2 linked regions of the Algoriphagus sp. Y33 genome follow. The protein of the gene in region 2 interacts with the protein of the main gene of each other region in a pairwise test. Links are inferred from orthologs where the notes say so. Each region holds a gene or a part of one and is shown on either strand. Other genes may lie near its edges. The genes, in order: dprA and recA.

Region 1 (15,905 bases), 3.4 Mb from region 2 along the record:
CCTTTTTGATTCTGTATTTTTCTGCCACAGCGTCGGGATGTGGACTTTGACTGATATGAGGTGCGATGATCAAAGCAACGATAGACATCAATTTGATAAGGATATTCATTGATGGTCCTGAAGTGTCTTTAAAGGGATCACCTACGGTATCGCCTGTCACAGAAGCTTTGTGCGGCTCGGATTTTTTGTAATACATCTCACCATCAATCTCTACACCTTTTTCAAAGGATTTCTTTGCATTGTCCCAGGCTCCACCTGCATTGGATTGGAACATTCCCATTAAAACTCCGGAGACTGTCACTCCGGCGAGTAACCCCCCCAGCATTTCGGCAGAAGAGACTTGCTCAAATACATCCTGAAAGCCAAAACCAATCAGCAGAGGAGTAATGAGGGCAATAGCTCCCGGCAGTAGCATTTCACGAAGAGAAGCTTTGGTAGAGATTTCTACACATTTTTCGTATTCCGGTTTGGCTTTATATTCCATAATTCCCGGGATTTCCCTGAACTGCCGTCTTACTTCATTCACCATATCCATTGCAGCCCTGCCTACTGCAGCGATTGCAAGAGAAGAGAATATAAAAGGAATCATTCCTCCAACAAACAGTGCCGCTAATACAGGTGCTTTGAAAATATCTATAGCATCTATTCCGGCTACTCCCACAAAAGCAGCAAACAAGGCAAGAGAAGTCAAAGCGGCGGAGGCTATTGCAAATCCTTTGCCCGAAGCGGCTGTAGTGTTTCCAACAGCGTCAAGAATGTCGGTTCGGTGCCTTACTTCTTCAGGTAATTGGCTCATTTCGGCGATTCCTCCCGCATTATCGGCTATAGGCCCAAAAGCATCAATTGCAAGCTGCATGGCAGTAGTAGCCATCATTCCTGCAGCCGCTATGGCTACTCCATAAAGCCCCGCAAAAGCATAGGATCCCATGATACCGCCTGCGAGCACAAGTATAGGAAGGACTGTGGATTCCATTCCTACTGCAAGACCTGCAATGATATTGGTGGCGTGCCCGGTCGCTGATTGCTGTATGATTGATTTTACGGGGCGTTTGCCCATTGCTGTGTAATATTCTGTGATGATACTCATTAGAGTTCCTACTATCAACCCAAGGATAATAGCATAGAACACATCCATATTGGTAAAGTCATAGCCTCGGATAGAAAGCGTCTCCGGGAGCATATACTTCACCACAAAAAATGAAGCAATTCCTGTAAAGACAATGGATGACCAGTTTCCCATATTCAGGGCATGCTGCACATCTCCTTTATCATTTTTGATGGTAACAAAGAACATCCCCATGATGGAGAATACGATGCCTAATCCCGCCAAGATCATAGGGAGTAGGATAGGGGCAATTCCTCCGAAATTATCCATTGATACTATCTCGCGTCCCAAAACCATCGTAGCGAGGATGGTGGCTACATAGGAGCCAAATAAATCAGCCCCCATCCCTGCCACATCTCCTACATTATCACCTACGTTATCAGCAATTGTTGCAGGATTTCTTACGTCATCCTCAGGTATTCCAGCTTCCACTTTTCCTACCAAGTCAGCGCCTACATCGGCTGCTTTGGTATAAATACCTCCTCCCACACGCGCAAAAAGTGCAATAGATTCAGCACCTAGGGAGAAGCCCGCAAGAACTTCAAGTGCCTTTTCCATCTCTACACCATTTACACCTGCACCTACGCTTTGCACGTACATATGGTAAAACAGGATAAATAATGAGCCAAGACCTAAAACGGCCAATCCTGCTACCCCAAGCCCCATGACGGAGCCTCCCGTAAAGGAGACTTTAAGGGCATGTTTCAAGCTTGTCCTTGCTGCCTGAGTGGTTCGGACATTGGCTTTGGTAGCGATATTCATACCTATATATCCAGCGAAAGCTGAAAATACGGCTCCTATTAGAAAGGAAATGGCAATTACAGGGCTGGAAGTCTCCACCGACATTCCTGACCATGCCAGAAGTATCACGGCGATGACTGCAAAATAGGAAAGCACTTTCCACTCAGCCTTTAAAAAAGCCATGGCCCCATCGGCTATATAGCCGGCGAGTTCCATCATGTTTTTATCGCCGGTTTGCTGCCGGGTTACCCAGGCAGATTTAATGGCCATTACAATCAGGCCAACCAGCCCCAATGCAGGGACGACATAAATCAAAGCTTGTTCCATAAGGTGTATCTTACTGTTAATTTTGGGTTTGTTAATTGAGCAAATATATAACTTCTCATTTACCGACCAATTGCAGATTATAATAGCTTAAATTCCTGTTTTTGAAGAATTTATTGACGATTGTGCAACAAAATCATCGTTTAGTTTAAGCCTATTGTTAGAATGCTTAAGATTTATTGAAATTTGGCAAAAAGAAAAAATGAAAGGATTGTCCAAACCGATTATATTTTTTAAAAATCCCATCTGTTTAAAGCTGCAGTGCTCTGAGAATCAAATGAGTATTATTGAACTTAGACTTACGATTCTAGTTATTTGTAAATAGTTAAATGTCAGAACTTTATATCGATTGTAGGAAGATACCTGCGGTCAAATAGTTATAAATAGTCTCAAAATCAAATTACTCTAAATTACGTTGAATTAAGCTGTCAGGAATTTTATAAGAAGGTCTAGACGAGGAATATGCGCCCAGTGTAGCCAATCAAAGCCATGTGAGGTCAGCTTTTTTAGTTAGCGTCATCCTAAATGTACAGTCACTAAACAAACATACCTAAACATATAATTTTAATAAAAAAAGGCTTTAAGGATTAATCTTTTTGACGGTAAGCACGCTTATTTTGTTGGTTTATGACCTCTTCTTGGCGAGCTCTTGAAGAGCTTTAGAGCAAGGGCGATTTTCCTGGCTTTAATATGCGAGTCCTTCAAGGTATTTTTCTATCCCTTCTGGTTGCGTATAGGGGTGATTTGGGTTGAAATGATTCCAAATCAGATTGGAGATCTTTCTAGTCAGTACCCAGGATTCATTGTCAAAATCCCAGCTTTGATCTACATTGTTCTTGGTGAAAATGGCGCAGACATAACTCCCCTCAGGGGAATTCACCAAAAACACCTCAGAACGGGATGCATTTACCATTCCCTGTTTACTTGCTACATTAATTCCCGGCGGGATACCCGAAACAGCATAATCGGTATAAAAAGTATTGGACAGTAATCTATACATCTGTTCGGAGGCAGCCTGACTGATTAAGTCCCCGTTGTTTAGGTGTACCAGAATATCAGCCATCTCCTTTGGAGTAGTCTGACCCCAGCCATATTTTTCCCAGATGAGTTCTCTCCCGGGTGTGCGGCTGTTTACCCGCGTTTCAGTGTATCCCAGTTGATCCATTACATTATTAATTTGAGTGCCGCCGCCGGCAAGTGCCTGATTCCAAAGAGAGGTGGTATTGTCTGAGTAGCTGAGCATCAGGGCAATCAAAGTACTTAAATCAGTCAACGTAGAGTCTTTGAAAAATTGCATGATGCCTGAGCCGCCATATTTGATAGAATCACGATAAACCAAAGGCTCTCTATAGTGCAGTTCTCCTTTTTCTATTTTGTCAAAGATGCCTAAGAGAATGGGGATTTTGACAATGCTCGCAGTGGGAAATAGTGTGTCGGCATTGATTTCCACAGTAGCGTCGGTCTTTAGATTTTTAATGTAAATCCCGATATTTCCTTGAAAGGACTCCGTCAACTCTTGGATAGAGGTTTCCAAATGGTAATCAGTTCCTGACTGGGCCAAAAGCCCAATCGACAAGGTAAAAGTCAAAAATAAAGTAATCAAAGATCTATATATGGTCATACGGGGGTAAGTTGAAGCATTAAAGCGATTATGCTTAATCCAACATGGCTCGTGGAATGTAGCAAAAAAGTCACGGAAGAGTAAAGGATTTATACAGGAGCTTCTTTTCTTTGGGAAGATAAAAAGATAAAAAATGGCGATAGACGATAAAACCATTGAAGAATTTCTGAAATCAGAAGTTAAGATCAACGATTACAACCCTATGCTGAAGGCACTTTGGTATGATGGGAACGGAAATTGGGTAAAAGCGCATGATCAGGTGGACAGCTTGGAAGGAAAGGAAGCTGCCAGAATCCACGCTTATTTGCATAGAAAGGAAGGAGATCTTTGGAATGCCGATTATTGGTATAGGAGATCAGGTGAGAGCAGGCCGGAGTTGAGCCTGGAGGAGGAATGGAGGGAGTTGCTGCTTAGGTACATGCAGTAGTGTCATTTTATCACAGGCTGATACAGGACCTAATGCGTGATTCCATCTGACTTTTGCTGCTGCTAGCTACCCTACGTTACATTTGTCAATGTCTGGGATTTAGGTTAAAATGCTGTTTTTCAGTAGTGCCGGGGATGAACTGAAATTTGTGTTGATAAAACCTGTTTCATAAGTCAAACAGCTATTTATCAATCAGAAAAGGGGGGTAAAATCATAGGAAGTAGATAGGAATTTGGATTTAGGGCTTAAAAATACCCTATATAGGGTATGTTTTCATCAGACATAGATGGGTACTTTTGAGCTATTAACTCATTAGCCTAATTTTATGAAATTCTTTTACCTGTCTTCCAACCCAAATGAGAAGGGATTGTATGAAATACACGACCGTGATTGCGAACATATCCCCAATTCTTATGAACGGGATTACCTAGGGCCATATAATACAGGAAAAGAAGCAATAAGGAAAGCCTTGACTATTAGAAAGGAAGTGACGCTGTGCAAGAATTGCTGCAAGATCACAGTCCATTCTATTTATTTCTGATTAGAATGGTGAACGGGTAAGAAATTGTCAGCCTTAGATAATGGAGGATTTCTGAACTTTTAAGTTTTATATTAATATGCCTGCAGTCCAGCAGTAGCTACAATTCCGTCCTGAGCTGAAGTGGCCCCGGAGATGCCGATCGCACCTACGATTATACCATCCTTGAAAATAGGCAGGCCGCCTTCAATTGCGACGACGTTTGGTAGGGTGGCAATTCGCGATCCACCTTCACCTTTCATCATATCTTCAAAGGCTTTAGTAGGACGTTTGAAATAAACGGAAGTTTTCGCTTTGCCCAAGGCAACCTCTATGCTCCCAATTTGTACTCCGTCCATTTTGCGAAGTGATATTATATGCCCACCTGCATCCAGTACCACTATTACCATGTTCCATCCTTCTGCCGTGGATTTAGCTTGTGCAGCATCAGAGATCCTGATCGCATCATCCAGTGTCAGGTAGGGTTGAAGCTGATTTTGAGCCTGGGTGAAAAATGGGATAAGCAGTAAAATAATAATTGCTAGTTTTTTCATGTTGACGTTATCTTGATAAGAGTGTATTTGCACAGTTGAATTTAATATTTTTTTGGAGGTATAAATGAAAACTGTATCTTGATAGATGTATAAATTATCAAACCCTTAACCTAAAACCTATGAATGTTATCACAAGAAGAACCACTTTGAAATCTATCGCTCTTGGAGCGGGTGCAAGCCTGATATCTCCCTTTAGTGTGCTGGCCTCGTCTAAGCTACGCAAAGATAAGCTTGGGGTGGCACTGGTTGGATTAGGATATTACAGTACTGACTTATTGGCTCCCGCACTGGAGAAAACAGAAAATTGTTACTTGGCAGGAATAGTGACGGGAACTCCTTCCAAGGCAGCGGTATGGAAAACTAAGTATAAAATCCCTCAGGAGAATATTTACAATTATGACACATTCGATTCTATAGCCGAGAATCCGAACATAGATGTGATATATATAGTTTTGCCTCCTTCTATGCATAAGGAATATGTGATTCGGGCCGCTAAAGCCGGAAAGCATGTCTGGTGTGAGAAGCCTATGGCAATGACGGTCGGGGAGTGCCAAGCTATGATTGATGCCTGCAAGGCAGCAAATGTTTCTCTATCTATTGGTTACAGGTGCCAGCATGAGCCAAACACGCAGGCGTTTCAGAAAATTGTAGCCGAGCAAAGCCTAGGGAAAGTATCAGGACTTGATTGTGCAGCAGGGTACAGAGAAAACCGTACTGATCACTGGAAACAAAAGCGAGAAATGGGTGGAGGAGTTATCTATGATATGGGGGTTTATTCAATTCAAGGGGCTAGGCTGGGATCAGGTATGGAACCTCTAGCGGTGAATTCGGCTAAAATATGGACTGAACGCCCTGATATTTACAAAGATGGACTAGGAGAGATTGTAGAAGCTGAGTTGGAATTTCCGGGAGGAGTGATCGGCACTATCAAGACTTCCTTTGCAGAAAATATAAACTTCCTGAATATCACATGTGAACAAGGAACTATTGAGATGGCACCGTTTTCAGCATATGCAGGCAACAAGGGGAGTAGTCCTTTAGGCGAAATTAACTTCCCGTTTCAGCAGCCGATGGAACAGGTATGGCAGATGGATAACGATGCCCAAACTATACTCCAAGGAAAACCACAAGCAGTACCTGGGGAGGAAGGACTTCGCGACATTCGTATAGTTCAAGCAATACTTGAATCTGCAGACAAAGGCGAAAAAGTTATGATTTAAATGAAGAGGAATCTTTTCTGGGCAATCAATAAGCCAATTTGGGGAGAGTAGAAGCGTTTTGGCAGAATTTTAAAATCAATTTTTGGAGGGAAATGTTGCTAAAAATTTAATAAAACGAGCATTTTGATGAAAACATCATTTTTCTGCACTAAAAATTAAAAATAAACGCCAAAAGACTTCTAATGGCACTATAAATGATGTTTATTGTACTCAAGTATAATTTATAACCAACCAATAAAACGATTATGAGCAGACACCAAGAAGTTAAAGATTTGGTCGATTCTTTAGAAGCAGACTTTGCAAAATTCTACGAAAACGGTAACAAAGCAGCTGGTACTAGAGTGAGAACAGGTATGCAAGCCATCAAAAATCTTGCACAGGAAATCAGAGCTGAAGTTACAGCAAAGAAAAATGAGGCTAAATAATTTTCCTTAGCCAATTTTAATCAATAAAAAAGCCTTCCGTATTTATTACGGAAGGCTTTTTTTTTATTGATTAAATGACTGTCTTAATGGATATCGGCTTCTCTACGGTATAAAACCATATCAGCAGAAATCTCGGTAAAACGCTAGCGCAGGCACTATTAAAGTCTGCCGTCATCCCCGCCTGTCAATATTCTATTCAGTAAAACAAAGAAAATATGACTACTAGCATTAGCATCATTGCAATCATATTTTCTTAGCTTAATCTAATCTTTGTGAAGCTCTTTTGTGATTTCTTCATATTTCTTTTTGGATTCATCTCCCAGCTTATCGAAGTTTTTTTCCAGCCAAGTAAGACTTTCTTGGGTAGCCTCTTCGATGTCTTCAGAGGTGTTTTTTGCACCCTTTTCTACGTTAGCTGTAGTTTTGTCCCACCAGGATTCTACATTATCCATGTGCATTTTTGCTGTCCGTTCAAAATTCTCGGATTCTGCCTTGGCGTTCTTAACGACAGTCTCATAGCGCTCTTCAATCATCTCAAGATTTTCATCCTCCACTTTCAAGTCATTGTAAACTTTCTCAGCTCTGGAATCCAAACTATCGTATCGTTCCTCAATTACACTCCAGTTGTGAACAGGAACGATTTTAACAGCACTTTCTACGCTGTCCACATAATTCTTCAGATTTTCAGTTACCTGTATTCTATCTTCTTCTGTGTAGTTTTTGGTATCACAAGAATACATTGCGACTACTGCTGCTCCGATAATTAAAGTTACTTTAGTTTTCATTTTTTAGATTGGTTTAGTTTCAAAAAGGTTTTGATGGTTATTTCTTACTTATCCCATGCAATACTCTTTCCAAGCTGTCGTTTTCACACAGCAGGTGGCTTCAATATGCTTTTATTGCCTGTAGCCACTATTTCTGATGAGTTTCTCCACTATTTTCGGGTATAGTATATTCCCCGGGTTGGTATAATTGTTACCCAATATTTCCACAAGCTGTTCATTAGGGCACAAGGCAGTAGAGGTTTGGGCCGTGTAAGTTGAGATGATTTGGCTAAAAGGGAACGTGTTTAGTCTTCAATATCTGTGTGTGAGTAAATGATCTTTGGTAACTTGTGACATGATTAAATTGATAGAATGTCCGAGGGATGCAATGCAGGGAATTCCGGAGTTTATTGATACCGCAATCAAAGCCGCATACATCAATCAACTGCTGGAAGTTGGCTTTGATACAATTGATTTTGGAAGTTTTGTGAGCCCGAAGACTATTCCCCAAATGCGTGATACCGCTGAAGTTCTCAGTTTATTGGATTTGCATCATTCCAAAAGTAAGCTGTTGGCGATAGTAGCCAATGTGCGTGGAGCTAATGATGCGATGGATTTCCCCGAGATTGATTACTTGGGTTTTCCGCTTTCTGTGTCCGAGACTTTTCAGAAGAGAAACACTAATGCGGGTATTGCCCATGCATTGCTGATGGTGGAAGAGATTCAGAATCTTTGTGAAGTAAATGGAAAAACATTGGTCACTTATCTGAGCATGGGCTTCGGTAATCCCTATGGAGATCCCTATTCACCGGAATTAGTAGCTGGATTTGTTGAGAAACTTGACCGGTTGGGTGTTAAAATAATCTCGTTATCAGATACTATTGGAGCGGCAGACGCCGAGCTGATTGGGAGTTTGCTGAGCTTACAGATCTCTGCCTTTCCACATATAGAGTTTGGCGCACATCTTCATAGTAGACCTTCCGAAGTCGCTGAAAAGGTGAGGGCAGGGGTAAAAGTAGGTTGCAGAAGATTTGACGGAGCACTTAAAGGATTTGGCGGTTGCCCAATGGCAGATGATGAACTGGTAGGCAATATAGCCACTGAGGTGATGATTGAAACCCTGGAGTCTTCTGGATTTAATTTGAAACTAAATAAAGCTGAGTTTGCTGAGGCTATGAAGCTTGCGGATTTTGTGTTTAATCCCGTAGAATAATAAAGTTGCTAGACAAGAAGTTTATATTTTTTTCCCGGAAGTGATTTTATTATTCCTTCAAACTCCAATGCCAGCAGTTTAGAGGAAAGCAGTCCGAGGGGGATCTCTGTGGCGATACTTAACGAATCAACCTCTACTTCATCTTTTTCCATCAGAATCCGAAGTATAGCCTGATCTTCGTTGTCTCGATTGTTTAGATCAACTCCTGGTCTTATCACTTTTGTTTCTCCGGGTTTACTCCAAAAAAGTGCTTCAGCTACGTCGTTTGGGCCGGTGTAAATATTTGCCTTCATTTTCTTGATGAGCAAATTGCACCCTTCACTGTATTGGGATTGTAGATTGCCAGGTACGGCAAATACATCTTTATCGTAACTGTAGGCTATTTCAGCGGTAATCAATGCACCTCCTTTTTCAGCAGCTTCCACCACGATTAAAGCATCCGACAGACTGGCTATGATTCTATTTCGTGCAGGGAAATTCCCGGGTACCATCGTACTTTCAGGTGGATATTCACTTATCAGGGCTCCCGTTTCCATGATTGATTCGGCTGTTTTCTTATGTACAGCCGGATAAATACGGCCAATAGGCGATCCCATCACCGCAATAGTGGGCAGCCCGCAGGCTAAGGCTGCCCTGTGTGCTTCTATGTCTATGCCATAGGCTAACCCGGAAATAATTGCAGGTTGATAGATGGCTAGGTCTTCTATTATCTTTCGGGTTACGGATTTTCCATAAGTAGTGGCACTTCGGGTTCCTACAATCCCTACTGTACGGTCAAGGTTCAATTTGTTTTTTCCCTGAGTGAAAATTACCACAGGGCTGTCTTCCTGCATGTTGAATCGCAGGGGGAAATCCGGGTGGAGTGAAGTCAGTATTTGAAAATGTTCTTTTTCGCAGACATTGATTAGCTCGTCTGCTTTTCGAAGCAATTCTGATTCTTGATTCCGAAGTGCAAGTAATTTCTCTCCGACTTTTGGTGTCTTGGCTACTTTACCTTTAGGAAGCTTAAAAAAATTATACGCAGATCCTGAATAGGCAATAATGGCTTTGAATATTCCAGATCCAATTTTCGGAGCCAGATGTAGTGCTAAATGATACCGTAAATCTTCATGAGCTTGATTTTGCATTGAATTCATCGCGGATATTGATTAAAAAATCTTTGATTTCCTGAAGCTTTTGCACCGCCTGCACCTTGTCAAAACCCTGTTCCTTTCCGGATTTGATCACTTCCTGAGCTCCTTGTAGTGTATATCCCTTTTCCTTTACCAGATGGTAGATGTATCTGATTTTCTGGATATCCAACTTGGTATAGCGTCGATTGCCTTTTCTGTCTTTCTTTGGGCGGATAATGTCAAATTCACCCTCCCAATACCGAATCAATGATGGTGCTACTTTGAATATCTGCGCTACTTCCCCAATGGAATAATACTTCTTTTCTATTTCTCGCTCTTTGTATGGCACGGTAAAAATTGTCTTTGACTCTAAATTAATGAAAATGCAATAGTTTTTTCAACAAGAACTTTAACTCATTACGAAAAAAACGATTATTTTATCGGTTTAGTGTTTGTAGTATCTGGACTGTGGCTAGTCCCGCTGTTTCTGTTCTTAGTCTTGCTTTTCCCAATGACACGGGTTTGAAACCCGCCTGCAATGCTTTTTTGATTTCAACGGGATCAAAATCACCCTCCGGACCAATTAGAACTAGGTATTTTCCTCTAGGGTCAGCACTATCAAACAAATGGTGATCATGATGCTCATCCACATAAGCAATGAACTTCTGATAATCTTCAAATTCACCAGAATCCAGAATTTCATCCAATTTTGAAATCGGATGAAGAATAGGAATTCGGTATTTGAGACTTTGCTTACAGGCAGAAATTATTTTTTTCTCCAGGCGATCAGTTTTAAGGTAACTTCTCTCCGAATTCATGGTTTGTAGAAGTGTAAGTTCATGAAAGCCGATTTCAGTGATTTTCTCCACCATCCACTCCATTCGATCGGGGCTTTTGGTAGGGGCGATGACAAGGTGAATGTGAAAGGATTCTTCTTCCACCTCGGTGGTGTGCACGACCTTCAGACTTGTTTTTCGGGGATTGGCTTCTAGGATCACGCATTCAAAGAGAAGTCCTGCTCCATTTGTTACAAAAACATGATCGCCTTGTTTTTTGCGAAGCACTTTATAGAGATGCCTGGATTCATCCTGATCTAACGAAATAAGAGGAGGGGTGATGTTTTCTTGAAAAAAGAGCTGCATAGGTAAATACTAAGACACAAAAAAAGCACATTTCAATGAAGAAATGTGCTTTAAACCATATAAACCTTAAAATCTATTAACCTTTAGAAACCTCCATGCTGACACTCTTGCCTTTGATGGTGTTGTTTTTCATTCCTTGGATCACCTGATCAGCGTCTTTGGAAGGAACATCCACAAAAGAGAAGTTGTCATAGATATCGATGCCGCCGATGCTGCGTCCCGGTACGCCGGTTTCGCCTGCAATCGCACCTACAATATCATTTGGACGGATTCTGTCTTTTGCACCAAGATTCAAAAATAGACGTGTCATGTTTGCTTCACGAGCTCTTTCAGGTCTTTTACCACCATCTCTTGATCCACCTTCACGGTTTCCGAATTCTCTTCTTCTCTCACCGCCTCTTTCGTTTCTTCCGCCTCTGTCGCCACGTTCTCCGCGTCCACCTCTTTCGAATCTTCCGCCGTCACGTCCACCTTCTCTTCTTCTGTCTCCACCGGATGCGTCTATACTAAAGTTCTGCTCGCTCATTTCTTTCACTGAGTCGCCCATCACAAGTTTCATCAAACCTACAGCAACCTGATCGATCGTAAGACCTTCTGCTAGCATTTGTCCGATAGTAGCTTCGAATAGCTGGTTGTCTTCTGATTTTTCAATTTGTTCTGTTACACTTTTTACGAACTGAGCTTTTTTCAATTCGATCAAATCTGCAGCAGAAGGAGGGGACATCTTCGTAATAGTAGCTTTGGTATATCTTTCCAAATCTCTCATCTTAAAGTTGTCTCTTCTTCCGGTCACAAAATTAATTGCTTTACCGTTTTTGCCTGCACGGCCGGTACGTCCGATTCTATGTACGTAATATTCTTCGTCCAAAGGAAGGTCAAAGTTGAATACAGCTTCCACATTGTCCACGTCAATACCTCTTGCAGCCACATCTGTAGCTACCAGTACCTTGCAATGTCCTTTACGGAATTTGCCCATTACTTTGTCACGTTGAGCTTGGGATAAGTCTCCGTGAAGCGCATCTGCGGCGATTCCTCTTGCTACTAATCCTTCAGTAACTTCATCTACCATTCTCTTGGTATTACAGAATACCACGCTTAGGTTGATGTTGTGAACATTCATTAAACGGGCCATCAATTCCAGTTTCAATGGATTTTTGACTTCGTAATAGGTTTGCTCAATATTGGAGACCGTCAGTTCCTTTTTGTCTATTTTGACAATTTCAGGATTCGTCTGATATTTTCTGGTCAAATCCATGATAGGCTTCGCCATGGTAGCAGAGAAGAAGACAGTCTGTCTTTCATCCGGCATTTCCTGAAGGATCGCTTCGATGTCATCCCTGAAGCCCATGTCCAGCATCTCATCAGCCTCATCCAAAACAAGGATGCCAACTGAATCCAGCTTCAATGTACCACGGTTGATGTGATCTTGCACACGTCCCGGAGTACCTACAACGATCTGAACTCCTCTACGGAGAACTCTGATTTGACGATCGATGGATTCACCACCGTAGATAGCTACAGAATTAATCGCTCTGTGGTATTTAGCAAGTTTTTGGATTTCGCCTTCTACTTGAACTGCAAGTTCACGGGTAGGGCAAAGAATAATTGCTTGCGGCTTGTTGAGATCTGCATCGACCAAATCGATGATCGGAATAGCAAAAGCTGCTGTTTTACCCGTACCTGTTTGAGCTTGTCCGATGACATCTCTTCCTTGCAGGATAAATGGGATAGATTGAGTTTGAATTGGGGAAGGTTGGGTATAGCCCATCTCTTCCACTGACTTAAGAATTTCTGAAGAAATTCCCAAGTCTGAGAACTTGAGTGTTTGATCCATGATGTTTCCTTAATTTCCCTGCCATTCGGTCCTAATAAATATCCCGACAAGCGACAGTAAGGAATTCACGGCACGAAAAATTGTTTTTTGTCTTATTGACGGTGCAAAAGTATGATTAATATTTTGGAATGCCAAACCATCTTCAAAAATATTTAGAATAATTGTAAAAAAATGACGGGTTAAGGAGTGAAATATTTGGTTGGAGTGATGAGAGGTTGTGCTTACAGAGGATTGTATTGAATATTAAGATAGCAGATCAATTATTTTTCCTACAATTTTCAAATGCATAGCGGAGCTAATTACAGCCTGTTTTATAAAGTAGTACTCGTTGATCTGCTGTGAATATCCGGATTGGTCTTACGTTACTTGATTTAGAAAGAAATCTTTTAATAATTTGATTTTCGGCTACTTGTACTGTGTACTTGTCTCTGATAGATTTTGAGGTGATTTGACAACGTAAGTAATCTCTATTTTCAACATTAACCAACACTAGAGAGCGGGCCGTCTTTTTGAAGCGCTCAAATCTAGAATCACAAAAAGGCCTTATTCTCACTAGCTTCTTCGATCATTTCGGCAGCCAGCTCTTTGCCCAGGTATCGGTCAATGATTCCATGACCTAGGTAAAGTAAAGGAGTAAGTACAATGGCAACGACCATTTTGTAGAGGTAATTCATTATTCCTACTGCGATGATCTGGTCTAAACTCCAGTTTCCAAACACATAAAAAGCAATTCCCAAGACGACAAATGAATCGATAAACTGGCTTACCAACGTAGAACCTGTGGCTCTCAGCCAGATTTTGCTTTCACCAGTGATAGATCTCAGCTTTTGAAAAACATACACATCGATCAATTGACCGAGTAGGAATGCAGTAAGTGAACCTATGATGATTCCGAGGCCTTGTCGGAAAATTGTGTTGAATGCATAACTTATATTAAAACTATCACCTTCAGGAGTAGTAGCATTTACCTCGAGCCAGAAATCTGCCGGTGTCAAAGCTGTAACAACACTGATGACCACAAATGCATAAGCAATCAATCCGGCAGTCAAGAATGAGATTTTCTTCACCCCTTTTTTTCCAAAATATTCATTGATAATATCGGTAGTAATAAAGACTACCGGCCATATTATGGCACCTGCGGTAAGATTGAAATCCAATAAATATTCTCCGAAAAAAGTCCAGTTTACGGGATCAAATCCCAGCGTCTTCTCTGCGGAAAAAATCTTAACACCGATGATCTCTGCCAGAATTGCATTGGTCAGAAAGATGCTTCCCAGAATGATAAAAAGATTGGTTTTGCGGGAGTTTTGTACCTTGTTCATATGGCATAAGTCTGACCTTCCTCACTTAAAACACTAGGGACAAATACACTTTTTGCTTCATCCAACATAAGTTCCAGCTCTATATATCGTGAAGAGAAATGACCCAGAAGCAATTTTTTTACACAGCTCATTTTTGCGATTTCTGCGGCTTGCTTTGCGGTACTGTGAAATGTTGCCGCAGCCCGTTCTAAATTGTCTTCCATAAAGGTGGATTCATGGTAAAGCAGATCTGCATTCTCAATGTATTGTTTCAATTCCGGATTAAAAATTGTGTCTGAGCAATACGCATAGGAGCGAAGTGGAGGCAAAGGATGCGTATAGACGTTGACTTTGTACACTTTGCCATTTTCATCTTTGTAATCTATTCCCTTGCGAAGGGATTGGATAGCAGCAAAAGAAAGGTGGCTTTGTTGCAATTTTTCCTTGACCATACTCCTGAGCCCATGTTTTTCCTTGATCAGAAAACCAGTCGTCGGTAACCTGTGTTTTAAAGGGAAACTATACACTTGATAGTTAGGGGAATCCAGAAGCAAGTTTAGCCCATCATCATGGGTTTGTACAAAAGTGAGGGGATAACTCAGTTTGGTATTGCTCCAACGGAAATGCGTAGTGATGATCTCGTCTAGGCCTTGTGGACCGTAGATGGTTAGCGGACTTGTTCTTTTGGCTAAGTGATAGCTCGAAAGAAGTCCAACCAGACCCAAATAGTGATCTCCATGAAGATGAGAAATGAAAATAGTATTGATTTTGGAGACTTTGACCTTGAAGGCACGAGCTTGCAGCTGCATGGCCTCTCCACAGTCAAGCAGTAAAAAATCCTGCCCAAATCTCACGACTTGGGCAGTATGATGCCTTCCATGAACCGGAATGGAAGACGTGTTTCCTAATATGGTGACTTCAAACTCCGGTATCAACCTTCCTCCTCCTCTTCTCCGTTTTCGATTGCATGCATAAAGATTGCTTCACTTGCTTCTTCAAGAGAGCTCACCAGATTTAATTTCTTGTCCAGCATGGAAATCTTCAACAATTTCATCACATGATCCTGAACTCCGGAAATGATGAAAACACCACCGTTTTTACCAAATTCTCTATCTCCAACCAGCAAAGCACTTAGTCCTGAAGAATCCACATATTTAACTTCGCTCATGTCCAAAACCAGATTTTCGAAGCCTTCAGCATGAATCGTCAATAATTCGGATTTCAAAACAGGAGCAAGCAATGAATCCAATTTCTCTTCCTGTGGGGTGAAGATGACGTACTGTTCTTTTTTATCTATTGAATATTTCATATGATTATAATTGTTTTTCAGTGGCCATATGGAATCTCACATGCTGATAATCATCCCAGTGTGTGACTTTTGAGTCATGCTCGATTTCATAATATAAGTTAGTTGGTCTTTTAGCCTAGGTGTGAAAGAATTGCTTTTTCGATTCTAGACTCGATTTCTGTTGTGTTAGCTTTTTGGAATTTTTCCCCTGTTATTTTTTCGAAGAGCTCAATATAGCGATCAGAGATGCTTTCTACAATTTCGTCAGTCATTTCAGGCACAGATTGTCCATCCTTGCCCTGAAAACCATTCGAAAT
Region 2 (15,056 bases):
GAGCATCCGTATGGATATATCAAGGACAACAAAGTTTATTTGAGGGGTTTTTTGGGACAGGAAGATAGGGTAATCGGTGAAGTAAAAGAAGATGAGGCCTCTACGCTCAAGTATTTTGAAGAAAGATTTGAACAACTCAAAGAGAAAGTAGCCAAACTCAAGAATGATATTCAGGAGAATCAGAACAAAGGTTCTTTCCTGATGAAACTCATTCACCTCAGAGAGTCCCTTATGCATTCCGATGCATTGGGAGATTTTGAGCCGCTGATCAACGACCTAAGCCAGCAAGAGGAATACTTGAATGAGATTATTCAAGTAAATCGAGCCAAAAACCTTGAAGTCAAAAAAGGGTTGATTCTAGAAGCTGAAGCCAGAAAAGACGATACTGACTGGAAAGAGACCACCGAGTTTTATAAAGAGCTCAAGCTTCGCTGGATCAAAACAGGTCCTGTGGATAAAGAAAACCAGGAGGAAGTCGAGAACACCTTCAATGCACTAGTGCAGCATTTCTTTGAAAACAGAAGACATTTCTTCGAGGGTCTTGCTCTTCAGGCAGAGGAAAACATCAAAGTGTACGAAGCGCTGGTAGTCCAGGCCCGGGAAGCACATGATTTTCCCGATGCTAAGATCGCCTTTGATATCTCAAAAAAAATCCAAAGGCAATGGAAAGAGGCGGGCAAGGTACCTGCGGAAAAGAGACAGCCGCTTTGGGATGAATTCTCCAGATTGAATAACCGGATATTCTCACGATATAAAAGAACACTCCAAACCGGACCTCAGATGAACCCTCGGGAACTAATGCGGAAGATAGACACTTTGACAGAAGAGATCAAAGGATTGGCAGCTAAGCCCACCTCCTATGAACTCATCGGTAGAGCCAAAGCGATTCAGGAAGAGTGGCGAAAACTCCCTCCGCGTAAACCAAGAGAGGCAAACCTGACCGTCAGGTCATTCCAGTTCTTCTCCGATATCGTATTTGAAAAAGCGTTCCTAGAGAAACTTGTTCATGGTAAATACCCGGACTTTGACGAGAAACCTGATGCAGAGCAATCCCAAATAAAAGTTGCTCTGTTGAAAGATTTGCTACGTAGAGATCAAACAGAGCTGGAAGCGGCACAAAGCAATACGGAGAATTTCCGCGTTCAGTCAGCTGATTTTGATATTATGATGAAGAAAAAATTATTTGCTGTGAAGAGGAAAGTTGATGTCAAAAATTATATTTTAAAACAACTTTCTTTTAAATAGTCTGTACACCGCTGAATATTTCAAAAAAAGAATAATTTTGCAACCCTTAAACTCCGGAACTCCTTTAAAATAAACATTATGTACTGGACACTCGAATTAGCATCCTATTTAGAGGACGCACCCTGGCCAGCCACCAAGGATGAATTAATTGATTATGCCATCCGATCCGGCGCACCAATGGAAGTAGTAGAAAATCTACAAGAATTAGAAGACGATGGCGAACCTTATGAGACCATCGAAGAGATTTGGCCTGATTATCCTACCAAAGACGACTTCTTCTTCAACGAAGACGAATATTAAATTTAAAGCCCTGAGCAATTCAGGGCTTTCTTTTTTGTAATTTGATGATTTTAACCGCAAAGCTTAAGTCTGGTTCTGAGCCTCATGACTTGGACCTAAAGTATTGCAGTCTTCAGACTGTCCATCAGTGATTATAAGGTTATTCAACCATAGCAGTCTGAAGATTGCATTTCAAAAGGCACAAGCCTGAAGACTCCGCCAATCCAGCAAATGGAAATCCTTTTCACGTCATTGCGAACGACGGAGGAGTGAAGCAATCCCTTATCATGAAACAGATTGCTTCGTCGCTCATGCCTCGCTCCTCGCAATGCCGCCTAACTGAATACTTCGACTGATAGCTGTTGACTTCCACTTCTTACAAACCAAGAACCTGCCTCAGCCTAGAATACCCTGCCTTACTCACGGGCACTTTCTGCCCACCCCGAAGTATCACTAGGTAATTATCACGCTCATAAGGCTCTATTTTGGTGATTCCATTCAAATTAATCAGGTAAGACCTATGTACACGGACAAACTTGGCAGGATCGAGTGCTTCCTCTAAGGATTTCATCGTCATTTTCTTCAAAAATTTCCCCGTAGGAGTATGAATGGCCATGTAATCATCTTCGGCTTCGAAAAAACTCACCTCATGCGTTGGAATGATTTTTATTTCATTCTTGACACGTACGACAAGACGGTTTCGCTTCTCTGCCAACTCATTTAGCTTGTGTGTGGATTGATCCGCCACTCCTTGCTGCTGTGCCATAAACCGTTCTATCGCTTGGGAAAATCGCATCTGAGAAAATGGCTTGAGTAAGTAATCAATTGCCATCGAGTCAAAAGCCTTCAGGGCATACTGGTCAAAAGCCGTGGTAAAGATCACTGCAGGAGGCTCATCAAGGAGTTCCAGCATCTCAAATCCGGTGATTTTAGGCATCTGAACGTCCAAAAAAATCAAATCCGGCTCATGTTCATGGATAGCTTTAAGCCCCTCAAACCCGTTCTGACATACTGCGACAAGTTCAAACTGAGGGAAACCCGCTAAAAACTCCTGTACAATACCCGCGGCTAAAGGTTCGTCATCTATGATTAGAGTCTTGATCATTTCTGTTGGGGGATTTTTAAAATTACGATGAAAAATGAGCCCAATGACCTAGACTCCAGTAAATCCTTTCTGCCGAAAAGCAAAAACAGCCTGCGGTCCACCGAGCTCAATCCGAAACCGGTACCCTTGGGCACAGCTACCTCCGGATCAAAAGGGTTTTCGATTTGAAGCATCAAATAATTTTGTTCTTTGAAGGCATGGATCGTTATTTTCACGTCCTCTGTGATGCCATAAAGGCCGTGTTTTATTGCATTTTCAAGCAAGGGCTGAATTAACAGTTGAGGCAAACGCATCTGTTTTACTTCATCTGACACTTCAAACACCACTTCCAATCTATGCCCGAAGCGAACGTGCTCGATATCGAGATACATTTTCAGATAACTCAATTCTTCTTCTAGGCTAACCCACTGCTGATGATCTTTCCGGATAGTGCCCCGGAGGAAATCCGAAAGCTGAAGCACCATCTCTCTGGCCTTAGCAGGCTGTGATACCGTAAGGGCACTGATCGAATTGAGGCTATTAAATAAAAAATGAGGTTGGAGCTGCTGCCTTAACTGGGTCAACTCCGCTTCTCTGGAGAGTTCATTCATCATTGACTCTCGATTTTTGATTTCTTTTTGTTCTTCGAGCTTGGAAACTGCCAAAGCCACTATAGCCACCAAAACTTCAGCTATGCCCAGAACAGCCCATCGTAAGAGAAAGTTGCCGCGAAGAAAACTCCAATAAGCCTCATCAGCATCAAAAATCCACTTAATAAGATGGTAATGAAAGTAAGTTGCAACAAAACTGTAAAGCAAAGGAAAGATTAAAAGCATGCTGTTGTTACGCCCTGTTGGAACATAAAAATTGAATGTCCGATCTAGGATATTTACTCCGAAAACAAAGAGAACTGCGTAGAAAAAAGCATCTACTATCGCCGTCGACTGTGCAATACCATAATAGATGAGCAATCCGAATGTTCCAAGGAACCAGATTACTCCGGATCCCTGGATGATCCAATTACTTTTTGAAGGATTTGAAAATGCTCTTGAAAACAAAAGTCAGGGGATTTGAAAGAAGGAATTTCGTTAATAAGATTTGATTTCCAAACCGCCGAAGAATACTGTCCCCCTTATCACCATAACTTTGTCAGAATCTACCTCAGACTGGCGATATACTCTTTTATCCTCTACTCCCGCAGCTATATTGGTTACTTCTACCCGTACATCCCAATGCGGAGGCACCACCAATTTAATGGCCCCGAATATCACGTCCACCTGAAGTGTCACCATCCCTGAAAAATCAGACTGTGTAAGATCCAGATCTATCCCGCCAAAAGCAGCAGTTAGTTTTCCTCCCTGGAAATTCTTAGTAAGCATCCTCTTATTGATCCCACTCATGATAGAATCAATGGAAACACTGTCCGAATAGCTTGTGCCTGAGACTCCCGACATTCCCGCATAAGATTTTTCACCGGCAGGTTGCTCCGTAAAAGAAGTCTTTTCGTCTTTATTGTAGTCTTTGCCCGGAGTAAGTGAGGCAGTTGATCTAGCTTTTATTTTTTCCTGAATATCATCGAGCACCTGTTGTTCCTTTCGCTTCTTTGTGATCAGGTAGATCCCCACCAAAATCAAGGCAATAGGGAATATGAATCGCTGAACACCAAAATGAAAATTGAATTCCCGCTCAAGCAAAAAGAACATCCCTAAGCCGAGCATCATAACTCCAAAGAAACTTTTGAACTCATGCTTAACCAGAGTAATAACTCCGACGGCAATTAATATCATAGGCCATGAAAGCAACCAATCAGGATAAAAAACATCAAGTTTCCTAAGTAAGATTAAGACACCCACAGCCAGGATTATAAACCCGAAGATCATCCCTCCGTCATTATTGTTGATTCTATGATTCCGTTTCATCTTTTAGATTGTTTTAAAATGATAGCCGAAAGTATGGGAAGCCATTGCATTCCAAAACAGAAAAGAGGCCAATTGAGCCAAAAAGTCGGTGAAGCCCCAAAAAAAGTCGGTGAAATTTCACGGAGAAATCTAACCGGTTCTAGAAATCCTTACTGGCGATGAATTCTGCGTAATCCATATCTTCAGGAGAGGTTAGCTTTATATTTTCGGGGTTTCCTGAGATCAGTGCCACCTGCCAGCCTTGATTTTCATAGACTGTAGCATCATCTGTAAACTGCTGAAGTTCAGTCACAGCAAATGCTTTCTTGATTTTTTCTACCAGAAATGTCTGGGGAGTCTGGACCATTCGGAAATACTGCCGTTCTTCATAAAATGACTTGCCGTCATCAGTCAGCTTTCTGATCGAATCCTTTAACGCAATCACAGCAACGGCACTTCCTGCTTTAGCCGCTACTTCAAAGCTTTCTGAAATAACACTCGCTGCAACAAACGGCCTGACTCCGTCATGGATAGCCACCAACTTAGTTTCTGGATTTAGAGAATTCAGCCCATTTCTCACCGATTGAAATCTAGAATTCCCTCCGGAGACCAAGCGATGTGGAATGGTGAATTTATATTCCTTACAAAGTTCCTTCCAGTACAAAAAGTCATTCTCAGGCAATACGAGAATCAAATCCGTGGATGGATCCACCCTATAGAAAACCGAGAGTGTACGCATCAATACAGGCTGTCCCGCTACGGGTAAATATTGCTTGGCAACTGGCCCGCCCATTCTAGTTCCTTTTCCTCCTGCCACCAGGATTGCCGCTTTATCTGTCATAATATTTTCCCGCAAAAGTAAAAACTCAAACCTTCCCAAGTTTTATTGCAACGTTATATCTGTGTGAATATACAAACTATGGTGACTAGGTCTGCAATAACGGTGATTAAAGTAAGCTGCTTAAACAAGGCTTCGACTTCGCTCTTTCTGCCATCAAACTCTACGAAAACCTCCATGCACTCCCCGGCTAAAAGATACCCACTAAAACCGCTCATGAATTGGCAACTTCACTACCCGGGATGAAAACCCCGCTAAATCCAACTTCTGGAGAAGCAGGACCACCGCCACCTTTGCGAAACCTTTCTACTCTCTGGGGTTAAACAAAAAAAGCTCCGTTTCGGAGCTTTTAGTATTAAAGGATCAACATCGCGTCTCCGTATGAGAAGAATCGATATTTCTCTTTGATGGCTTCTTTGTATGCCTTCATGATCAGATCATAGCCTCCGAAAGCCGCTGCTGTCATAAGCAATGTTGACTCCGGCAAATGAAAATTAGTAATCAGCGCATTTGCAATTTTGAATTCGTATGGAGGAATGATAAACTTGTCAGTCCAGCCGGCACTAGCTTTTAACCTTCCGTTGGCAGTCACAGATGACTCGATCGTCTTCAGAGAAGTAGTGCCTACAGCTACAACTTTCTTTTTGGCATCCAATGATCTATTGACCAACCGCACCGTTCCATCGGGAATTTCATAGTTCTCCGAATCCATCTTATGTTTAGTCAGATCTTCCACGTCTACCTGACGGAAAGTCCCAAGGCCTACATGCAGTGTAATAGGGGTTACATCCACACCTTGAAGTTCTAATCTTTTCAGCAAGTGAGGGGTAAAGTGCAACCCGGCTGTTGGTGCAGCTACCGCTCCCACATTCTTAGCAAACACCGTTTGGTATCTTTCCTTATCTTCTGCTTCTACTTTTCTTTCTATAAATTCCTTCAAAATCGGAGTTTCTCCAAGCGTATCGATCGTCTTATGGAATTCCTCTTCTGTCCCATCAAACAGGAAACGAATGGTACGCCCTCTGGAAGTAGTATTGTCAATCACTTCTGCCACTAGATCAGAATCACCAAAGTAAAGCTTATTACCCACTCTGATTTTACGGGCCGGATCTACCAACACGTCCCATAGCTTCAATTCCGCATTTAGTTCTCTTAACAAGAAAACCTCGATTTCTGCACCGGTTTTTTCTTTATTCCCATATAGCCTGGCTGGGAAAACTTTAGTATCATTGGTAACAAAGACATCACCCTCACCGAAGTATTCGGTAATATCTTTAAAAACTCTGTGTTCAATTTCACCTGTATCCCGATGGATAACCATCAATCTGGATTCATCCCGATTTGCTGCAGGATAAAGAGAGATTAGTTTTTTTGGAACGTCAAATTTGAAATCCGATAATTTCATAGGTAAGTTTTAGATGTCTTGAGTGATTTAGAATGACTCTAATAGAATAACTCTAAAAAATGCAAAGATACTAACAATATCAGGCAATTTCAGCTAACTTAACAAATTGTTTTAAACCAACTACAAAGGCATGCTCTTTTTCAAACTCTCATGGGAAAGTTTTCGCTTCGCGATATCAGCATTGAAAACTAATCTGACCCGTACCATATTATCCCTTCTGGGAGTCACAGTGGGTATTTTCGCTATTATCGCCGTATTTACATTGGTCGATTCTCTGGAAAATAACATAAAATCATCTTTTTCATTTTTAGGAACTAATGTGATGCGGGTTGACCGGTTCCCATTCGCAAATGGCCCTCAGGATTATCCATGGTGGAAATATTTCCGCAGACCTCCCGGTACCGTCGATGAGTATGAATTCTTGCAGCAAAGACTTACTTCAGCTGAAGCAGTTACCATATCGGCATCAGCCAATACTACCGTCAAAGCAGGGAGCAATGCCTACCAAGGCATGTCTCTTACAGGTGCAGTATATTCTTACCAAGACGTATATGAAATCTCTCTGGAAGAAGGGAGATATTTTACCCAATCGGAAATCAAAGCTTCTAGAAACTTAGCCATTGTGGGGAGAAAAATTGCAAATACACTATATCCACAGCAAGAAGTGATCGGGAAATCCATCAAAATAAAAGGGATGAAATTTACCGTGATCGGGGTATTTGAAGAAGAAGGCGAAGGACTATTTGATGCCCCTTCCAAAGATGAGGCCTGTCTTATCCCTTACGGGGCTTTCAATAAAATGTACTACACAGGAAGAAACGGCATGGAACCAACAATTGCTGTCAAAGGATTGGAAGAAGACATAGGGTTGGTAGCACTAGAAAACGAAATGACGGGTTTACTTCGTGCCAAAAGAGGCCTAAGGCCTCGGGATGAAGATAATTTCGCTTTGAATAAAACCGAGTTTATTCAGAATGCTATCGGTTCTATTTTTGACGTGATTTCTGTCGCAGGATGGGTAATCGGTGGCTTTTCAATTCTCGTTGGCGGTTTTGGTATCGCAAACATCATGTTTGTATCAGTCCGTGAGCGGACCAATATCATTGGGATTCAAAAATCTTTGGGAGCTAAAAACTACTTCATTTTATTTCAATTCTTATTTGAGTCTGTGTGCTTAAGTCTGATCGGGGGAATCGCAGGGATATTCATTGTCTTCCTGCTAACCTTCATCCAATTGGGCAGCCTGGAAATAGTACTTTCCTTTGCAAACATTATCCTTGGGCTCGGAGTATCTACTATCATCGGGGTAGTTTCCGGGATTGTACCCGCGACGCTCGCGGCACGGATGGATCCTGTAGAGGCGATTAGGACTACATAAAACCTGCGTTTTTCTCTACCTAACCATAAAAAGGGGGTGGTCAATAATTGACCACCCCCTTTTCTGTGTGTATCATCTGTGCAAACTCCCGTTATTTATTCCTTCTCGATCACTTCACCTGCACTTGCTGCCTTGGGGGAAGATAAGCCTGAGGCAGCTTTGATCTTCACCTCCAGCTCTTCCATCAGTTCCGGGTTATCAAGAAGTAAGGTTTTCACAGCCTCCCTGCCCTGTCCAAGCTTCTCTCCATTGTAAGAAAACCATGATCCTGCTTTTTTGACAATGTCCAACTCCACACCCAGGTCAATTATTTCTCCCACTTTGGAAATTCCTTGCCCGTACATGATGTCAAATTCTACAACTTTAAATGGTGGAGCTACCTTATTTTTCACCACTTTCACTTTGGTTCTGTTGCCTAGTATATTATCAGCGCTTTCCTTGATCTGACCGATTCTGCGGATATCAAGTCTCACTGAGGCATAGAATTTCAAAGCATTACCACCGGTAGTAGTCTCGGGATTACCGAACATTACACCGATTTTCTCACGCAGCTGGTTAATAAATATACAAGAACAGCCGGTCTTGTTGATCGCACCGGTAAGCTTACGCAAAGCCTGAGACATCAATCTAGCCTGTAAGCCCATTTTGCTGTCTCCCATTTCACCTTCCAACTCACCTTTTGGCACCAAAGCAGCCACTGAGTCAATTACTATAATATCGATAGCTCCAGAACGGATCAAATGCTCGGCGATTTCAAGCGCCTGCTCCCCATTGTCCGGTTGAGAGATGAGAAGATTTTCTGTATCTATCCCCAGTTTCTCCGCATAGCTCTTATCAAAGGCATGCTCCGCATCAATAAAGGCAGCCAAACCACCCGCCTTCTGCGCCTCAGCTATACAATGTAAAGTCAAGGTAGTCTTTCCTGAAGATTCTGGACCATAAATCTCTATCACACGACCGCGGGGAATCCCCCCCACTCCCAGAGCAATGTCCAGCCCCAACGAACCGGTAGAGATAGCCGGGACATCCACAACCTTATTATCGCTTAACTTCATCACGGTGCCTTTGCCGTAAGTTTTGTCCAGCTTGTCGATAGTCAATTGCAGGGCTTTTAATTTTTCAGCGTTATTACTCATGCTTTTATTTCGTTAGAATTATAGTTATATGAAAGTAATTAAACAGCTGTCTATAAGCAAGACGGCCGGTACTATTGTTTTGGAAAGGCAAATTCGTAATTTTAATCGCCTTTCGGCACGTTTTTTCGTAATACCTATAGAATACAGCTCTTTTCGTCAGGTATTGTCATTAAAATTTATGAAATCGAGCATATCGAAGGCAACACACACCGGAATGATTATTTACCATGCGAGATTCTCCCGATCCGCCGAGGCGGACGGGATAGGCTATCTGTCTTCTAAAAATCAAAAACCAATCAGATGAAAAGAATCTCCGGATTACTTATACTCCTTTTTTTCCTTACCCTACCCGATCTATCAGCACAAGATCCGGTAGGCAGCCCTCCCTTCACTTTTGGCGAGGAGTTATCATTTGAGGTTTCCTATGGTTGGCTAAATCTTGCCGATGCAAAAATGCATATATCCAAACGAGCGCAAGATCAGAATGACAAGCCCCACTATAAGATAGATGTATACGGCAAAACCAAAGGAGCAGCAACTATATTCGGAAAAGTGAATGACAACTGGGGAACATACCTCGATATGGAAACACTTCTGCCAACCACATCTTATAGACATATCGAGGAAGGAAAATACAGAAAACACGAATTTGTCCACTTCGACCAAAAAAACAAAAAAGCTACAATGAAGCTTTTTGACAAAGAGAATAGAAACCTGAAAGAGACGAAAGATTTTGACTTACCTGGCCAAGTTCAAGATTTGGTCAGCGGCTTTTATCATTTGAGATCGCAAGATCTACGGAATTTAAAGCAAGGAGAGACAATAGTAATCAGAGGATTCTTCGATAAGGAAATATATAACATAAAGTTAATCTATGAGGGCACAGAAACCCTCGACACCAAGCTTGGAAAGAAAGAAACTTACATTTTTTCGCCGCAGCTGCCTAAGAATAAACTATTCAGGGGAGAATTCCCCGTGAAGGTATGGGTCACAAAGGATCAGAACAAAATCCCAGTAAAAATCAAAGCCAATCTCTTCATTGGGTCATTGAATCTGGATATTATTTCTGCGAAAGGACTAAAAACGCTTTAATTGAGGTGTTCATAATATAGCGGTAACATTGTCCTTTGAATGCGAAACAAAATGTCACTATTAGCACCAAAAGACAAGCACTTCCCATCTTTTATTTGGCTTCAATCCTTAAATATTCATTAATTTTAATGCAAACATTAAGAAATCACTGATGAGCGACAAGCAAAAAATCAAAGTTCTGGTAGTTGACGACGAACCTGATATTGTTGAAATCCTGAAATACAATCTTCAAAAAGAAGGCTATGATGTAGCTACAGCTGAAGATGGAATGAAAGCGGTAAAGACTGCTGCAAAATTTTTACCCGATGTGATTCTTCTAGACATCATGATGCCTCACCAAGATGGCGTAGAGACATGTCTTCAGATCCGACAGGTCCCAGAACTAAAAAACACCTTCATTATTTTCCTCACTGCCCGTATGGAAGAATATTCCGAAGTAGCCGCATTTGACGTGGGCGCCGATGATTACATCACCAAACCTATCAAACCCAGAGCGCTGATGAGTAGGATTTCAGCCTTGTTCCGGCGTGAGTCAAAAAAAGAACAAGAGCAGATTCAGATCAAAATCAGAGACCTGATTATTGACAGGGGAAGTTATACAATCGACAAATCCGGAAAGACAATCACTCTTCCCAAGAAAGAATTTGAACTTTTGTATTTTCTATCCAAGAATCCCAATATCGTTTTCAGCAGAGATGAACTTCTTCAGAATATATGGGGAGCTGATGTGTTTGTATTGGCCAGAACTGTGGATGTGCACATCCGAAAAGTGCGTGAGAAAATCGGAGAAGACTACATCACAACAGTAAAAGGCGTAGGCTATAAATTCGAATTAGGGCTATAAATGTTTACCACTTCCAGAGGAATTTCCTTGATCTTGGCTGTAGCTATCTCGGCTCTGGTGGCTGCCTTTCTATCACTGGTGAATGGAGCCACCCCCATCCTGCTTTTTGTAGCATGGGGTGTTTCTTTTTCATCAGCATACCTATTGATCTCATTTATGTTGGAATTTCTCATCTTCAAGGAAATAGGAGACATTTACTCTCTTTTGGAAAAAATCCAGCGAAAAGACCTGTCTGAGATCAGTGAAAAAAGAAGAAAAGGCTCTATTTCACCTTTGCGGAAGATCAATAAAGTAATCAACTCCTATGCAATAGCCCGGCAGAAAGAAATTGACACTCTCCAAAAAAACGCCGAATTCAGAAGAGAATTCATCGCGGATATCTCACACGAGTTAAAAACTCCGATTTTTGCCACTCAAGGTTATATTCACACACTATTGGATGGAGCCATCGATGACAAACAAGTTCGCATGAGATTTCTGAAACGCGCTGCCAAAAGTCTGGATTCGCTGGATATATTGGTTCAGGATTTACTTACCCTGAACCAAATGGAAAGTGGTGTGATTAAATTCAATTTCACTGAATTTGACCTCCAAGGCCTCTTAGAAGAAGTTATTGAAGAGCTTGAGCACAAAGCTTCAAAGCGCGAAATACACATACAATTTGAGTTTGAACCCAACAAAACGTATATCACTTCCGGGGATCGGCAGAAAATCTATCGGGTATGCCAAAACCTCATTTTCAACGCCATGAAATACAACCATAATGGAGGAGAAGTGAGAATAGCCATGAAAACCATGAAAAACACTATTCAGGTGGAAGTGCAGGACGATGGCCAGGGGATTCCTCCTGAGGATCTGAAGCGAATCTTTGAGCGTTTCTATCGAGTGGAGAAAAGTAGAAACAAAAAAGAAGGAGGTACAGGCTTGGGTTTGGCCATAGTCAAGCATATCATGGAAGGCCACAGAAGCAAGATTTCTGTGAGCTCTACGGTAGGCAAGGGATCCATTTTCAGTTTTTCACTTCCACTGGTTAAAATAGATTCCCCTGAGGAAAAACTAAAAGCGGTAACTCTCTAAGAATAAAATTAGGAGAAGTTTTTTAGCCACCCTTTTTTATCCTACTTTTGCAGCCTCAATTGAAGAGGCAGGAGAATCCATGAAGAAAGTAGATTTTGAAAATCTTATTCTGTTTGAAAACGGGGATTACCTGGTAATCAATAAGCCACCGTATCTGTCAAGCTTAGACGATAGGCACGAGGCGCAGAACATCCTAGACCTTGCCAAGACACACACCCCCGATTCCCAACTGTGTCATAGACTGGACAAGGAAACTTCAGGATGTCTAGTGGTTGCCAAGAATCCAGTGGCCTACAGGCATTTGGCGATGCAGTTTGAAAGCAGAAAAGTAAATAAAGTCTATCATGCAGTGGTGGAAGGGATCAAGGAATTCAGCGATGAGCTGGTCGACCGCAATCTCTTAGCCAACAACAAAGGAATCGCCAAAGTAAGTAAAGAAGGGAAGCCGGCGCAGACAATCTTCAACACATTGAAGACTTACTATGCGCACACCTTGGTCGAATGCAAACCCATCACTGGAAGATTGCACCAGATTAGGGTTCATTCGGCATATCTGAAGTCCCCGATTTGTGGAGACACCTTATACGGAGGCAACCCTTTATACCTTTCTTCTATCAAACGCCGCTTCAATTTAAAAAAAGAGACAGAAGAATTGCCGATTATGCAGCGGGTTTCGCTTCATGCTTATTCGATTGGATTTCAGGGCTTGGACGGCACGGAAATATTCGTGAATGCGCCTTATCCGAAAGATTTCAAGGTTTTGGTCAATCAATTGGAAAAAAACAGCTAAGATCATCCAGACCAAAAAAGCAAGAAACACCCGATTTGTATTGGTCGTAAAAAGCTAATCCTGTGAAAATTAGGACTTAGTATTGGAAATATTTTGCATCAAAAATAAAATACTCCTATCTTTGTGTCCCTTTTTGAGGGTGAAATAAATTTAACAAGCTAAATATTAAACAGTTACACAGTGGATACTTTGAGCTATAAGACCGTATCAGCCAATGCCGCGACTGCAGATAAGCAATGGGTGGTAGTGGATGCCCAAGCAGCAGTTTTGGGTAGATTGGCTAGTGAGGTAGCGAAAATCTTGAGAGGTAAGACGAAGCCAAGCTTCACTCCTCACGTTGATTGTGGTGACAACGTCATCGTAATCAACTCAGACAAAATCAGACTAACCGGTGACAAGTGGGACTCCAAAGTTTATGTGAGACACACAGGTTATCCAGGTGGACAGCGTATTTCTACACCGAGATTATTGAAAGAGAAATCTTCCACTATCTTGATCGAGAAAGCTGTACGGGGCATGTTGCCTAAGAACAGATTGGGAAGAAAATTATATGGCAACTTGTACGTGTATGAAGGATCTGAGCATCCACATACTGCACAACAGCCTAAAGCCATCACTCTTTAATCGTCTATTATGGAAATGATTAACAAAATCGGTAGAAGAAAAACCTCTGTAGCCAGAATTTACATGGCTCCTGGTAAAGGTGAGATTACCGTAAACAACAGATCTCTAGAAGTTTACTTCCCATTTGAGCTTCACAGAATTGTAGTAAAACAACCATTGACTCTAGTAGGAGTAGATGGTAACTACGACATCAAGATCAATGTAGATGGTGGTGGAATCACAGGTCAGGCAGAAGCAGCCCGTATGGCTATTTCCCGTGCGTTGTGTGAGTTCGACATAGAGCACAGACCTGCATTGAAAAAAGAAGGCTTCCTTACCCGTGACCCTAGAATGGTAGAACGTAAGAAGCCAGGACGTAGAAAAGCAAGAAGAAAGTTCCAGTTCTCTAAACGTTAATCTGGAGATTCTTCCTTATATAGAAAAACACATTTTATAATGGCCAAATTAGAATATAAAGACTTACTAGATGCTGGTGTTCACTTCGGACACTTGACGAGAAAGTGGGATCCGAGAATGGCTCCATACATTTTCATGGAGAAAAATGGTATCCACATCATCGATCTTAACAAAACGCTTGCTAGCCTCGACGAAGCATCTAATGCTATCAAGCAAATCGTACGCTCCGGCAAAAAAGTGATGTTCGTTGCTACTAAAAAGCAAGCGAAAGACCTTGTAGCTACTGAAGCGAAAAGACTGAACATGCCTTACGTAACCGAAAGATGGTTAGGCGGTATGTTGACCAACTTCGCTACTATCCGTAAATCATTGAAGAAAATGTCCGGTTTGGACAAATTGATGAAAGAGGAAGCTTATAAAAACCTTGCGAAAAAAGAGCGTTTGATGGTTTCCCGTCAGAAAGACAAAATGGAAGATGTTCTTGGCGGTATCGCTGACTTGAGCAGACTACCTGCTGCACTTTTCGTAGTGGACATCAAAAGAGAACACATCGCTATTGCTGAAGCAAAAAAGCTTGGTATCCCTGTTTTCGCATTAGTAGATACGAACTCCAACCCTAACGAGGTTGATTTCGCAATCCCTGCCAATGACGATGCTTTCAAGTCCGTTTCTTTACTAGTTAAAGCGTTCGGTACAGCTATCGAAGAAGGTCTTTCAGAGCGCAAGAAAGACAAAGAAGATGCTAAACTTTCTGAAGAGGAAGAAGCTAAGAAAGCTGTGGACGCTGAAACAAAAGAATAATCCACAACTTGATTTGAAATAAATTAAAAATTGAACATCAGGTTTCGGCCTATGTTCAATTTTTTTGTTTTACCTGCATTTGCCCTTTGAGATTTCTCATCTGTGTCAAATGCTTTCCATTACCTAGTAGAAAACCTCGAAGGTCTAGTTCAAGATCCAGAAGTTTTTT

The links.
Region 1: the proteins of recA (region 2) and dprA interact in binary tests that used the Bacillus subtilis proteins (3 or more experiments, as listed by UniProt). The link is inferred for Algoriphagus sp. Y33 from one-to-one orthologs.

Annotation. Positions count from the first base shown.
Region 1 is NZ_CP061947.1:2,802,614-2,818,518, reverse strand. What follows is about bases 7,984-10,883. They hold dprA (DNA-processing protein DprA), read right to left. Parts: upstream 10,048-10,883; coding sequence 8,920-10,047; downstream 7,984-8,919. Other genes in these bases: ID165_RS11425 (16S rRNA (uracil(1498)-N(3))-methyltransferase), read right to left, coding at 10,461-10,883; ID165_RS11430 (MerR family transcriptional regulator), read right to left, coding at 10,019-10,372; ID165_RS11440 (hydroxymethylglutaryl-CoA lyase), read left to right, coding at 8,054-8,911. Outside these bases: ID165_RS11480 (sodium-translocating pyrophosphatase), read right to left, coding at 1-2,173; ID165_RS11475 (serine hydrolase), read right to left, coding at 2,856-3,791; ID165_RS11470 (hypothetical protein), read left to right, coding at 3,925-4,218; ID165_RS11465 (hypothetical protein), read left to right, coding at 4,544-4,759; ID165_RS11460 (heme-binding protein), read right to left, coding at 4,831-5,289; ID165_RS11455 (Gfo/Idh/MocA family protein), read left to right, coding at 5,409-6,509; ID165_RS11450 (histone H1), read left to right, coding at 6,755-6,934; ID165_RS11445 (hypothetical protein), read right to left, coding at 7,198-7,719; more of ID165_RS11425, read right to left, coding at 10,884-11,165; ID165_RS11420 (DEAD/DEAH box helicase), read right to left, coding at 11,242-12,999; ID165_RS11415 (queuosine precursor transporter), read right to left, coding at 13,530-14,321; ID165_RS11410 (ribonuclease Z), read right to left, coding at 14,318-15,235; ID165_RS11405 (STAS domain-containing protein), read right to left, coding at 15,232-15,609; ID165_RS11400 (phosphoribosylaminoimidazolesuccinocarboxamide synthase), read right to left, coding at 15,720-15,905. UniProt on the Bacillus subtilis protein: Protein that helps load RecA onto ssDNA during transformation. Binds cooperatively to circular ssDNA, is able to bridge different segments of DNA. Favors the loading of RecA onto SsbA- or SsbB-coated ssDNA and formation of RecA-DNA filaments.
Region 2 is NZ_CP061947.1:6,225,109-6,240,164, reverse strand. Bases 7,244-10,119 are described here. They hold recA (recombinase RecA), read right to left. Parts: upstream 9,264-10,119; coding sequence 8,223-9,263; downstream 7,244-8,222. Other genes in these bases: ID165_RS25815 (DUF3108 domain-containing protein), read left to right, coding at 9,564-10,119; ID165_RS25825 (ABC transporter permease), read left to right, coding at 7,244-8,127. In the rest of the region: ID165_RS25860 (DUF349 domain-containing protein), read left to right, coding at 1-1,245; ID165_RS25855 (DUF2795 domain-containing protein), read left to right, coding at 1,324-1,545; ID165_RS25850 (LytTR family DNA-binding domain-containing protein), read right to left, coding at 1,901-2,629; ID165_RS25845 (sensor histidine kinase), read right to left, coding at 2,626-3,666; ID165_RS25840 (LiaI-LiaF-like domain-containing protein), read right to left, coding at 3,697-4,527; ID165_RS25835 (2-C-methyl-D-erythritol 4-phosphate cytidylyltransferase), read right to left, coding at 4,667-5,347; tRNA preQ1(34) S-adenosylmethionine ribosyltransferase-isomerase QueA, read right to left, coding at 5,700-6,749; more of ID165_RS25825, read left to right, coding at 6,880-7,243; more of ID165_RS25815, read left to right, coding at 10,120-10,355; ID165_RS25810 (response regulator), read left to right, coding at 10,507-11,199; ID165_RS25805 (cell wall metabolism sensor histidine kinase WalK), read left to right, coding at 11,200-12,276; ID165_RS25800 (RluA family pseudouridine synthase), read left to right, coding at 12,356-13,066; rplM (50S ribosomal protein L13), read left to right, coding at 13,247-13,690; rpsI (30S ribosomal protein S9), read left to right, coding at 13,700-14,086; rpsB (30S ribosomal protein S2), read left to right, coding at 14,126-14,887. UniProt on the Bacillus subtilis protein: Multifunctional protein involved in homologous recombination, DNA repair and competence.